DNA from 4 places in the Aceticella sp. 75b-Ac genome. Region 1 is predicted to be linked to each of the others. Evidence: riboswitches for the same ligand, from Rfam matches in the RefSeq annotation. Region 1 holds a riboswitch; each other region holds the start of a gene.
What was found. Region 1 has a riboswitch for cobalamin ahead of AC0LWJ_RS01100 (stalk domain-containing protein). Riboswitches for the same ligand answer to the same signal wherever they lie in the genome.
Positions count from the first base shown of each region.

Region 2: it holds a riboswitch for cobalamin, as region 1 does, so the genes downstream of both, AC0LWJ_RS09010 (energy-coupling factor ABC transporter permease) here and AC0LWJ_RS01100 (stalk domain-containing protein) in region 1, are expected to answer to the same signal.
Region 3: it holds a riboswitch for cobalamin, as region 1 does, so the genes downstream of both, AC0LWJ_RS04395 (cobyrinic acid a,c-diamide synthase CobB) here and AC0LWJ_RS01100 (stalk domain-containing protein) in region 1, are expected to answer to the same signal.
Region 4: it holds a riboswitch for cobalamin, as region 1 does, so the genes downstream of both, AC0LWJ_RS09165 (DUF4430 domain-containing protein) here and AC0LWJ_RS01100 (stalk domain-containing protein) in region 1, are expected to answer to the same signal.

Region 1 covers NZ_CM190971.1:212,636-215,806, forward strand. The annotation lists gene selB (selenocysteine-specific translation elongation factor) at 1-1,377, shown strand, start outside; cobalamin riboswitch at 1,459-1,635, shown strand; gene AC0LWJ_RS01100 (stalk domain-containing protein) at 1,754-3,154, shown strand.
Region 2 covers NZ_CM190971.1:1,757,421-1,760,591, reverse strand. The annotation lists gene cbiQ (cobalt ECF transporter T component CbiQ) at 1-692, opposite strand, end outside; gene AC0LWJ_RS09015 (energy-coupling factor ABC transporter substrate-binding protein) at 686-1,000, opposite strand; gene AC0LWJ_RS09010 (energy-coupling factor ABC transporter permease) at 1,002-1,670, opposite strand; cobalamin riboswitch at 1,897-2,082, opposite strand; gene nuoE (NADH-quinone oxidoreductase subunit NuoE) at 2,431-2,940, shown strand; gene AC0LWJ_RS09000 (NADH-ubiquinone oxidoreductase-F iron-sulfur binding region domain-containing protein) at 2,971-3,171, shown strand, end outside.
Region 3 covers NZ_CM190971.1:821,034-824,204, reverse strand. The annotation lists gene AC0LWJ_RS04405 (pyridoxal phosphate-dependent aminotransferase) at 1-419, opposite strand, end outside; gene AC0LWJ_RS04400 (Lrp/AsnC family transcriptional regulator) at 416-892, opposite strand; cobalamin riboswitch at 1,094-1,264, shown strand; gene AC0LWJ_RS04395 (cobyrinic acid a,c-diamide synthase CobB) at 1,382-2,752, shown strand; gene AC0LWJ_RS04390 (cobyric acid synthase) at 2,749-3,171, shown strand, end outside.
Region 4 covers NZ_CM190971.1:1,780,865-1,784,035, reverse strand. The annotation lists partial or broken gene AC0LWJ_RS09175 (hypothetical protein) at 1-108, opposite strand, end outside; gene AC0LWJ_RS09170 (4Fe-4S dicluster domain-containing protein) at 156-716, opposite strand; cobalamin riboswitch at 1,199-1,385, shown strand; gene AC0LWJ_RS09165 (DUF4430 domain-containing protein) at 1,489-2,265, shown strand; gene AC0LWJ_RS09160 (energy-coupling factor transporter transmembrane component T) at 2,282-3,171, shown strand, end outside.

The DNA.
Region 1 (3,171 bases):
GAAAAAGCTCAAAATTTTAAAAAAGAAATAGGGGAGGGCATATATAGACTCCCAATTGATAGAATTTTTTCTGTAGCAGGTTTTGGAACTGTTGTAACGGGTACATTAGTTTCAGGCATGATTAAAATCGGCGATAAGGTTATGATTTATCCTGATATGCTTGAAAGCAGGGTTAGAAATTTACAGGTACATGATAAGGATGTTAAGGAGGCCTATGCAGGGCAAAGAACTGCTATAAATCTCGCAAATATTAATACCGATAAATTAAAACGAGGCGATGTTATTGCACCGCCCGGCGCAATTGAACCATCAAATATAATCGATGTTAGGTTATCACTATTAAAATCTTCTAAAATAATAGAAAATCGGGACAGAATAAGGTTTTATACAGGTGCTTCCGAAACAATTGGAAGGATTATTCTTCTTGATAAAAGTGAATTAAAAGCCGGAGAAAATGCGTATGCGCAGATTTTGCTTGAAAATTATGTTTCAGTTTTAAATGGAGATTATTTTGTAATAAGAACATATTCACCAATGATAACAATAGGTGGTGGAATAATCCTTGTTTCAAACCCGTTAAAACACAAAAGATTTAAAAATGATGTTATAGAGGAATTGAAAAAAATTGAAAAATTTGGTATGGATTTTTTAATAGAAAAGAAAATTTCAAATTCTATTTTACCTGTGGCTTTCAGTGAAATTGAAAGAATAGCCGGGATTTCAAATCTTGAAAAAATTATAAATAGTAACCCATCAATTATCAAACTTAATAAAAACGGCATTATATATTTATATCATAAGGAAACCTTTAATAAGGTATGTGAAAATGCAAAAAATATTTTAGCACAGTACCATAAAAATAATCCTCTAAGAGAAGGCATGCCAAAAGAGGAATTTAAATCAAAGATTTTTAAAGATTTTAAAAGTAATTTAAACGAATTTATTGTAGAATTAATGGTAGAAGAAAAAATTATAAAAATCAAAGGACAATTTGTTTCCTTATGGGGTTATAATATAGTTCTAACACCTGAACAAGAAACCATTAAAAATGAAATTATGAAGGTATATGAAAATGCAGGATATAATGTGCCAAAACCAACAGAATTTCCGGATTATAAAAAGGTTGCTGCTGTATTTGAGTATTTGACAAATGAAGGTAGACTTATTAAAATAAATGAAGAAATATTTTTAACTGAAAATAATTTCTTGAAGGCAAAAGATATTTTGACAAATTATCTTAAAGAAAATAAAGAGATAACGCTTGCAATATATAGAGACTTATTAAAAACAAGCCGGAAATATGCAGTAGGTATTCTTGAATACTTTGATTCTATAAAACTTACAAAGAAAGTTGGTGATATAAGGATACTGTATTAAAAATAAAAATTTAATGGTACAAAATTGATAACTACTTGACAACACTGTAATTTATAGTTTAAAATTAATTAAAGGCAAAATTAAATAACAAGAGCTTCAGGTGCTTTTAAAGCTTGATAGGGAAAGCGGTGAAAATCCGCTGCAGCCCCTGCTACTGTAATGAAGGACGAAACCGTATTAATTCCACTGGGAAACCGGGAAGGAATGGGAGTAGGATGATATCAGAGCCAGGAGACCTGCCTGAATGCTAAACTGGCCTTCGGAGGGGAGGGAACGGTATATGAGGGAGATTTATGTTTTAAAACTCCGGTTATGACTGTAAAAGGCTGTAACCGGAGTTTGTTAACGTATTATGAAATTTATGGAGGAGTTAATAGTGAAAAAGAAGATTTGCTTTCTAATGATTTTTGTTTTGTTAATGTCATTGTTTCCTGCTTTTGGACTTGCAGATACAGCCAAGTCACAGGAGACACAGGTTTATCTAAACGGTATAAAGATAAATACAGGGGATGTTTCGCCATTTATAGAAAATGGCAGGACAATGGTGCCAGCAAGACTCTTTTCTGAGAATCTCGGTGCAGTTGTAAATTGGGATGATGCTGCACAAACTGTTACAATACAAGGTCAAGATGTCAGTATAAAATTAACCATTGGCAAAAATGAAGCTGTTGTAAATGGCAAAAATAAAACCCTTGATGTTGCACCTGTCGTTTTATCGGGCAGGACAATCGTTCCATTGAGATTTATTGTAGAAGCCTTCGGTGCAGACGTGAAGTGGGATGATACAGCATTTAAGGCAGTAGTGACTTGGAATGTTAAGATAAAAGATTCAACGGGGAATGATGTAACAGTACCTGCATCCGGTTTGAATAAAGTAGTTGTATTAAATACCAATATAGCTGAAGCAATGAGGATATTGCAGGTACCTGACGATTTTATAGTAGGTGTAAGTGATACGATTCAAAAGAAGCCTTATTTAGGTCTTAATAATAAAGTATCTGTTGGTTCTTGGATAAGTCCTGATCTGGAAAAAATAGCAGAGCTTAAGCCTCAGGCAGTTCTAACATATGGTAAATATCCTTCAGAAGATATAAGGAAAAAGATTGAAGCATTAGGAATAAAGGTTATTGGTATTGACTTTTATTATTTAGAAACATATGAGCAAGATTTAAAAAGAACTGCTTTACTTTTTAATCGTGGAGGAAAAGCTATTGAATTTTTGAATTGGAGAAATGAAATTTTGTCGAATATAGAAAATGGTTTAAAAAATATAGATGAAAAAGAAAAACCTAAAATAGCATGTTTGAGTTTAATGGGTGGTTTTAAAGAAGGAAAATATTCAACCTTTCCGCCAGGTTCTTCTTATGCTCAGGTATTAAAATTTGTAGGCGTAAATAACATAGCAGCCGATTTGAAATCTTCTTCAAGTATGCTGAATGTAAGTGGAGAATGGTTAATAGCAAAAAATCCGGAACATATTTTATTTGTGTATTGTGATAAATTAGGTTATACAACAAATGATAATTCTGCTGTTATGAAATTAGCAAATGATATTAAAAAAGATCCTGTTTTGAATAAAACAGATGCAGTTAAGAATAATCATATGTACTTTATAAATATCTCAAATTTAGGTAATTTTATTGAATCAGTTTATCTTGCTAAATGGTTTTATCCTGACCGCTTTAAGGATGTCAATCCCGATCAGGTTTTAAAGGAGTATTTTGAAAAATGGCTTGGTATACCCATGAAAGGCATATGGGCTTATCCGGAACCATAAAAGCATATCAACAGAAG
Region 2 (3,171 bases), 560 kb from region 1:
ATCATATAATCTTTTTCTATTATATTCAAATCTCCATCATAGCCGCGGGCTTCAAGTGCTACAAACATATCCTCTGAATCTCTCAAAGACTTTATAAACAGGGAGGTAATTAATGCTCCAAGTGATTTATAGCCTGTCTTAACTGAAGAATAACCCATTCTGGAATTTTGTGAAGTATATATTTCATCAGCTGTTTCCATGAGAATAAAAATTATTCTATAAATAAGATACATAAACTCTATAAAAAGAGCTGGTACCTTTATCTTCTTTAAGACTGAGATAACTTCAATCATCGGAGTCGTTAATGACATAAAATAAAGGCAGGAAACTATTGAAAGAGACCTGAAAAACAGGACTGATGCAAGTTTTATGCCCTCCACTGTTATCCCAAGATTTACATTAAAAATATTAATACACATTACACAAGGAGTCCCTTTTTGAACAATATTAATAATTATAGTAAATATTGCTATAAAAAGAAAAGAAAGGGGGATAGACATTAATTTTAGATAAACCTTAGCTGGTATCCCCGCTACTGCTATTACCAAAAAAGCCATTAAAAATATAATTAATAAATCTATATAAATATTGGCTTTGAAACACAAAATCATTGTTGCAATGGCAAAAGCCATTTTTTCACCTGGATGAACATTTATTAAGTTATTCTTATAAGCGAAACTATCAATTAACATTTCCCTTTTTCCTTTTCATTCACACTTTTCTTGCCTTTTGCAAGACCAAGAAAATACCCTAAAAATCCAGCTCCCATCCCCGCTTGTACTGCAAAAAGAAGACTTTCAACTTCTCCGCTCGGCGGTTCCCATATAGGCTTAAACCAAGGCTTATAATTTTTATCAATCTTTTGGATTTCCTCTGTACCTTTATCATCTGAACCTGCAAATTCACCCTTTTGAACTAAAAAAAGAGGAACAGCGGCAATAAATATCACCAATAAAACAAGTGCAATATTTGTTGTGAAAAATTTCTTTTTGTTTTCCATGTTAATCCTCCTTTGAAATGACGGATAGTTCTTTAAGTTCATCTCTGTTGTAAGCTGTCAGCATATTTATAATTATGACGGTTAATATACCTTCACTTATAGCTAAAGGTATCTGTGTAACTGCATATATACTCATGAATTTAGCCCAGGATGCCATAAATCCTCCTGTTGGCGATGGGAAAGCAAAAGATAACTGAAAAGCTGTTGTAACATATGTCATCAAATCTCCTAAGGTAGCTGCCAAAAAAACTGCCAACCACTGAGGCCCTCCTGCCTTTCTTGTTCCCTTGTATATTAAATATGAAACGAATGGTCCTACAATTGCCATCGAAAACGTATTTGCACCAAGTGTTGTTATTCCCCCGTGCGCAAGCAAAAGCGCCTGAAAAATAAGGCAAATCAATCCTAATACAGCAACAGCCGTAGGTCCGAATAAAATTGCTCCAAGACCACACCCTGTTGGATGAGAACAGCTGCCTGTTACAGAAGGAATCTTTAGTGCGGATACAACGAAGATAAAAGCACCGGCAAAAGCTAAAAGCATCTTCATCTTTGGATTTGCCTTAACAAGCTTATTAATAGAAAACAATCCATACAAGACAAAAGGCAGTGACAAAACATCCCAAAATATGCACCATTTAAGCGGCAAAAACCCTTCCATAATATGCATGGCATAAACCACTGATGGTGTAAGTATTAATAAAAATGGTAAAATTGATACTACTTTTTGTTTTTTAAACAAAGCTAAACACTCCTTTTTTATAATATTTAAAGCCCCTTAACTTTTGTTAAGAGGCTTTACAGGGACAAGTTATGTATATATTATGTGAAAATATGATAATTTAACATAAATATATGCTTGAAACTGCAACAGCCTCTATCCATCGTAGAGCAACTGTAGACATAAATAACAGGCAGTTCTTTTGGCTTAGACTCATCGCCACCTTACGCCTTCCCAGCTTTCGCCAGTGACATAATATAAGGCAGCTCCTCATTACAACGGCGGGACCGCGCGGGAATCTCACCCGACTTCTCTATTAAGTTTAATTGATGAATTAAACACCTGTTACCTAAGTTTATTTAAATTCCATATTTAATTTCTTGATTTTATTTTATCACATTTTTTCTTTATGTCAACAAAAATATTTAAAAAATTTTTTGTAATATTTCTTTTAATCTCTTCCTTGTAATAGCTTGACATTATAATTTTAATTTGTGTATAATTTAAATATACAAGAATTTCGCTTTTATCTGTATTAGAAAAATATAATTTCAGGCTTAATAAAAAGGAGAAAATTTTTATCCCTTTTATTACTTAAAAAACATACTAAAATACAGGAAAGCGATAGTTTCTTTATACTTTTTAATTTACTTTATTTTCATCATCAAATTATAAAATTTAAAAAATCTTTGAAGGAGGTTTAAAATTCATGTGTGAATGCTGCAAAGGAAGTAAAGACCCCAAGTTTGTAAAGGTTGACAAATTTTTATCGCAGTTTGAAGGAGAAAAAGGTTCCCTCATTTCGATTCTTCAGCAAACTCAAAAAGAATTTGGTTATCTACCAGAAGACGTAATCTATTACATTGCAAGAAAAATACAAATTCCAGCTAGTACCATTTATGGTGTTGCAACTTTTTATGCACAGTTCCATTTAAAACCGAGAGGAAAATATGTTATCAGGGTTTGTCTTGGAACTGCCTGCCATGTTAGTGGAGCAAATAAGATTTTAGCCGAGTTTGAAAAACAACTTGGAATAAAACCTGGTGAAACAACAGAGGATTTGAAATTCACCTTAGAAACCGTTGGATGCCTCGGTGCATGCGGTTTAGCACCAACTATAATGGTAAATGAAAAAACCTATGGTAAAATGACCCCTGAAAAAGTAAATGAAGTATTACAAAAATATAACGAAATGGAAACAGTTGCTGCTGCACAGTAAAAAATTAAATAATTATTGGAGGTGTAGTTTATGGAAAAGTTCAAATCTGTACAGGATCTGGAAAACCTGAGAAAAAAATTAAAAGATGCTTTAGTATCAAGCAAAGAAAAAATAACAGTTCGTTTATGTGGTGGAACAGGTTGTAGGGCATCAGGCTCTCCAGATGTCCATGATGAACTTGTAAAGATACTAAAAAGAGAAGGTCTTATGGATGTTGATGTAAGCCTTTCC
Region 3 (3,171 bases), 610 kb from region 1:
ACAGGTATTCCCCTTGTTAAAGCTACACATGGTGCATATGAAACATAGCTTGGCTCTGGAATCAGAACCTCATCATCATTATTTAAAAGACACCTTACAGCAAGGTCAATTGCTTCACTGGCACCTACGGTAACCATTATTTCTTTTTCAGGGTTATAATCCAAGTTATAATGGCTTTTAAGAAAAGTTGAAATAGCAATTCTCAATTCTGGCAAACCAAGGTTTGATGTATATGTGGTACTGCCTCTATCAAGTGCATCTATACCTTCTTTTCGTATCAGCCAGGGTGTTGTGAAATCAGGTTCGCCTACACCAAGCGATATGATATCCTTTGAATTTGTCACAAGGTCAAAGAACCTTCTTATTCCGGAAGATGGTATTTTTTTTATGATGTCAGAGATATATTTTTCTGAATTCATGGTGTTACCACCAATCTTTTGTCTTTAGGTCCATCTGTAAAGAATACGCCGTTTTGTTTATATCTTTTTAAGATGAAATGAGTTGTTGTGCTTAAGACACCATCAATTGGCGCAAGCCTTTCTGCAACAAAAAGCGCAATCTCTTTCATTGTTTTTCCTTCCACTTCTACAGAAAGGTCATAACCTCCGGATATCAAGGAGACAGATTTGACTTCATCGTACTGACATATTCTTTCGGCTATTGCATTAAATCCATGCCCCTGCTGTGGAGTTATTCTGACATCGATCAGGGCATGAACAATTTCCTTATCTGTTTTTTCCCAATTGATTATGGCGGAATATTTTAAAATAATATTTTCTTCTTCTAAATTTTTTATTGTATTTTTTACAGTTTCTTCATCAAGACCTGTCATTGTAGCTATTTGCTCATCAGTCAACCTGCTGTTCTGGCATAGAAGTTCAAGAATATCCATTTCATTTGCCAAAAAAACCACCTCCTAAACATATATTTTATGCACATTATAATATAAATAACAATTTATTTCAATTAGTTAGAGTATATATTAAAATAATAATTTTTGAGGATAACTTAATTCATGCTATTAATAAAAAATATATGTTAAATAATTAATTATTGACTCATGTAGGAAATCGTTGTACAATATAAGTAATCTATTATAAGCAGCTTTTAAGGTCCGAAAGGGTAATAGGGAAGGCGGTGAAAGTCCGCCGCAGCCCCCGCTACTGTAAGCAATGATGACGCTCAAATAACCACTGGGAAACCGGGAAGGTAGAGCTTAAGATGATTTGCAAGCCAGGAGACCTGCCTTAAAGTTTGTAGTTCACCTTCGGAGGGAAGGATTGATATGTGTTATATCTATTGGCTTACCCCGAAGGTAGGTCTTAATTTTTGCAAATTTAAAATGATAAAATTTTTTAACAGGGAAGGAGCAAGTAAGGGATTGTTTAGAGCTTTTATGATTGCAGGTACACATTCGGGAGCAGGTAAAACCACAATAAGCCTTGGGCTTATGGGATATCTTTCAAAAAAATATAAGGTAGCTCCTTTTAAGATAGGACCGGATTATATAGACAGCACGTATCACAGATATGTTACTGGGAATTATTCCGGCAACCTTGATTTGTATATGCTTGGTGAAAAAAATTTAAAATCTCTTTTTGCTCATGATTCCAAGGAAGCAGATATTTCTATTATTGAGGGAGTAATGGGCTTGTATGATGGAATGGGTACAACATCGAAGGGAAGCAGTGCAGATGTTGCAAAAATCCTGAAAATACCGGTAATACTTGTAGTTGATGGTTCGTCTATGGCTGCAAGCATATCAGCAATAGTGCTTGGATATATGAAATATGATAGAGATGTGAATATCATTGGTGTTATTATAAATAAAATCAGGGCACAAAGGCATTTTGAACTTTTAAGGGAATGTATTGAACGTGACCTTGGAATTAAAGTGTTTGGATATCTGCCAAGGGATGTTGTACTTGATTTGCCTTCAAGACATCTTGGGCTTGTTCCTACATATGAGATGACAGGGCTCCAAGAGAAATTTGAAAGATTGTATCAATATATAGAGGAATATATTGATATTGATATGATACTTAAGGAGGTCGGACAGGGGGACAGGGTCTTGTCCGACAGGACAAGGTCCCTGTCCCCCTGTCCGACAAAAATTGCGTATGCATGTGATGAAGCATTCAATTTTTACTATATGGACGGGCTTAAGCTTTTTGAAGAATATGGTGCTAAGCTTATTCCATTTAGTCCGATACATGATAAAAATCTTCCGGAGGGGATTTCAGGTATATATATTGGCGGAGGATTTCCAGAAATGTTTGCAGAGGAGTTAAGCCAAAATATTCATATGATGGATTCAATTAAAAATGCCATTGATGATGGTATGCCGGTATATGCTGAATGCGGAGGCTTAATGTATCTTACAAACAGTATAAAAGACCTTGATGGTAATGTATTTCCAATGGTGGGAATATATGATGCAGATATAATGATGACAAAAGGACTTAAGCATTTTGGATATGTAGAAGCTGAGGTTATAATGGATAATGTATTGTTTAACAAAGGCAGTATTGTTAGAGGACATGAATTTCATCATTCGGAATTAAAAGGAAAATTGCAGAATGTTTCATATGTAGTTCATAAACCTGATAAAAATGACAAATGGAGTTGTGGATATGTTTATAAAAATTGTCTTGCGACATATGTCCATATAAATCTATATGCATATCCGGATGCCGTAAAAAGATTTGTTAATAAATGCTTTGAGTTTGAAGCAAGGGGGAAGTTAAAATGACGCTAAAGATTATGGTACAGGGTACTGCATCATCTGTTGGGAAAAGTCTATTGGTTACAGCACTATGCCGCATATTTAAACAGGACGGATATTCAGTTGCACCATTTAAATCTCAAAATATGGCTTTAAATTCCTTCATTACAGAAGAAGGTTTAGAGATGGGAAGAGCTCAGGTGGCACAGGCGGAGGCAGCAGGATTAAAACCGATGGTTCTTATGAACCCTGTATTACTCAAACCGAGTTCAGATAAAAATTGTCAGGTAATATTAAGAGGTAAGGTTCACAGTAATATGTCGGCACAGGAATATCAGAATTTCAAGCCGGAACTTCTTAATATGATAAAAGATGATTTTAAAGAACTAAGTAAGAACCATGATATTATTGTTATAGAAGGTGCAGGGAGTCCTGCGGAAATAAAT
Region 4 (3,171 bases), 540 kb from region 1:
TCCTTCAATACCTGCTATCCTTCCATTTTCTACATTAATATAAAGTCCACAGCCGGTGCCACAATAAGGACATACAGTAAGCACTTTATTTGTTTCCTTCTGCTGCATAATAAACCCTCCTTCTTTAAATTATACTTACTATGGAAAAAAGGCTTCTATTCTTTTCCTTCATAAACAGAAACTAATCTTTCAACATTAGTAACCCTTTTATTTTTAATTACATTCCTTGTTTCTTCTTCTTTAACTAATTTCAAAGCCTTAGTCGGACAAAACTGTACGCAAGCCGGACCTTCTTCCCTGAAATAACACAGGTCACATTTTACAGCAACAATTTTCTGTTCCATAGTTTCTACCTCTTTATTATTCCCTTCTTTTACACACTGAAATGTTTCCTGTTCAGAGTCATATTGAGGTAAAAAGTCAATAGCTCCAAATGGACAGGCTAATAAGCAAGTCTTACATCCTATACAGGCTTTCTCATCTATTATTATAGCATCCCCCTCCTTTTTAATCGCTCCTACAGGACATACATTGGCACATGGAGCATCTTCACAGTGACGGCACTGTATAGGCATTGTACCTTCACTCGTATACGTAATGTAAAGACGCGGGTAAGGTTGCAACCCATTTTCTTTATGCACAAAAGCACATGCAACCATACATGTATAACAACCCAGACAATAGTTTGGATTAGCAATTACAAAACGGTTAGCCATTTTATCATCTTCCCTTCTTTATTTACAATGTATATATAATTCTTCTATTTCAACTTTTTACATTAATGTTAAAATATAAAACCTACAACCACAATAAGGACATACAGTAAGCACTTTATTTGTTTCCTTCTGCTGCATAATAAACCCTCCTTCTTTAAATTTGACTGTTTACAACAGAAACAAAACTGCCATTTCTTTTCTTGATATAAAGGAATTTTTAATTAATTAAAGGTTTACTTAAATTTTACATACATTTTTTGCATATTTGTTATAGCTTATACTTTATTTTTTATAACGTAATTTAGTGAACTTTACTTTGTATATTCGATAACTAAGAACTGTGCTGCTTTTATCTATTTTTATTATTATATAATATATGATTATGTTATGTCAATGAAATCATGAAAAACATTAGTATATTTAAAGATAATATCTTTCCTGTGACAGATTCTTGACATGCCCTGAAATTTTATATATAATCTATTCAAAGCACATGTTTATATATCACTAAAGTAAATACTACAGCAGGCAAAAGGGAAGCCGGTGTAAATCCGGCACGGTCGCGCCACTGTGAAGGGGAGTGACTCCACATAATGCCACTGGTAAAACCCGGGAAGGCGTGGAGAAACAATGAACCTTAGTCAGGAAACCTGAAACCTGTGATATCACAATGTTCCTTACGCAGGATGGGGAAATTGTCTTTGTTTGTGGTATGGAAGTTTTTAACTACCACCAATAGCCGGCTTTATTCAAATCCATCCTGTAAAATAACATGGGAAGGAGCTTGAATAAAGCCTTTATTAATATTTTAACTTGGGGTGATTTGATGAAACAAAAACTTACTTATCTTGCAATATTTTTGATTATCATTGCAACGGTTGCTGTACCTGCACTTTATATGAACAAGGTTTTTCATCCTCAACAGCAATATAAGCAATCAGAAGAAAGCAAGACAAATAACAATCTTAAAAATAATCAGGGTCAGTCTTCAGCAAATGCAAATCAAACGAATGATAACCAGAAAGCGTCTTCTTCAGAAAATAATTCTCAGCCTGCATCCAGTCCTTCAGAAACAAATGCCGATAACAAAACACAGACTGCTGCAAATGCAAATCAATCTGGCACAACCACAAATCAACAGGCTGATGCATCAACCAATGGTACAAATTCCAGCAATAATGCAACATCTGTAACCCCTGAAAATGGCTGCAGGGTATGGATTGCTGTTGTCGGAAAAAATGGCGAGTTTCTCTTTAAACCACAGCAGGTTATTGTAAAAGATAATAATAAATGGGGTACAACTGCCCTTGGTGCACTTGATGCCACAGGTCTTCCTTATGTCGGAAAGCCAACATGGCCTGATTTCATTGATTCCATTGCAGGTCAAGCCAACAGCGGTATGAGTGGATGGATGTACTCAGTAAATGGTGAGGTTCCAAATCATATGGCTGATAAACATCCGGTGAAAACAGGTGATAAAATTATATGGTGGTACAGCAAAAGTATGGACCAGCCGCCTCCTTCCTGGGATAGTCTGCTTCATAAATAGTAAAGGGGATACAAAAATGTTTGAGAAGTTATTTTATCAGGAAAAAGGACTTTTTTTGCAAACTTTTCATCCTGCTGCTGTTTTAATATATCTTTCGGTACTTCTTATATTAAGCCTTATATATGAAAATCCCCTTTATCTGTTATCAATGCTGATTTTACTTGCCATATTAATTATCAATGTGGATGGATTTGAGGCATGGAAGGGATTTTTAAAAGCCGGTGTTTTTTTAATGCTTATTATCATGATTATTAACCCCATTGTAATAAAAGCAGGCAATACAATCATTTGGCATGGTCCCAACCTTCCCTTTCTTGGCAAACTCGATATATCGATGGAGGCTTTGTATTTTGGAGTTGCTTCAAGCATAAGGCTTTTGGTTGTAATAAGCATATTTTGTCTGTATAACCTGATGATAAATCCGGACAAGGTTTTAAATCTTTTTTCCTTCGTTGCAGCAAAATCTATTTTAATGATTTCTCTATCAACAAGAATGTTTCCTACGATGGTCAGGGATTTGAAAAGAATTAAAGAGGTACAGGAATTACGTGGGGTTGATTTTGATGAAGGAAGTTTATGGAATAGAACTAAAAAATATTCTTATCTCTATAATATTATGCTTTTATCCTCCCTGCATGGTGCTATGGAGATTGCTGAATCTATGCAAGCAAGGGCTTATGGAAGTGGTAAACGTTCCGTATACAAACGAAGCATAATAAGACCCCGGGATATTATAATTATTATCGGCAGTTTCTTGGGGTTATTTTTTGCACTTTGGGGATTTCAATATGGGTATGGACAGTATACCTTTTATCCTGAAGCAGATTACCTTATTAAAAACAGCACAACACTGATTGTTTTATTAATAGTAATCTTTTATCTGTCTATACCGCTTATTTTAAAAGA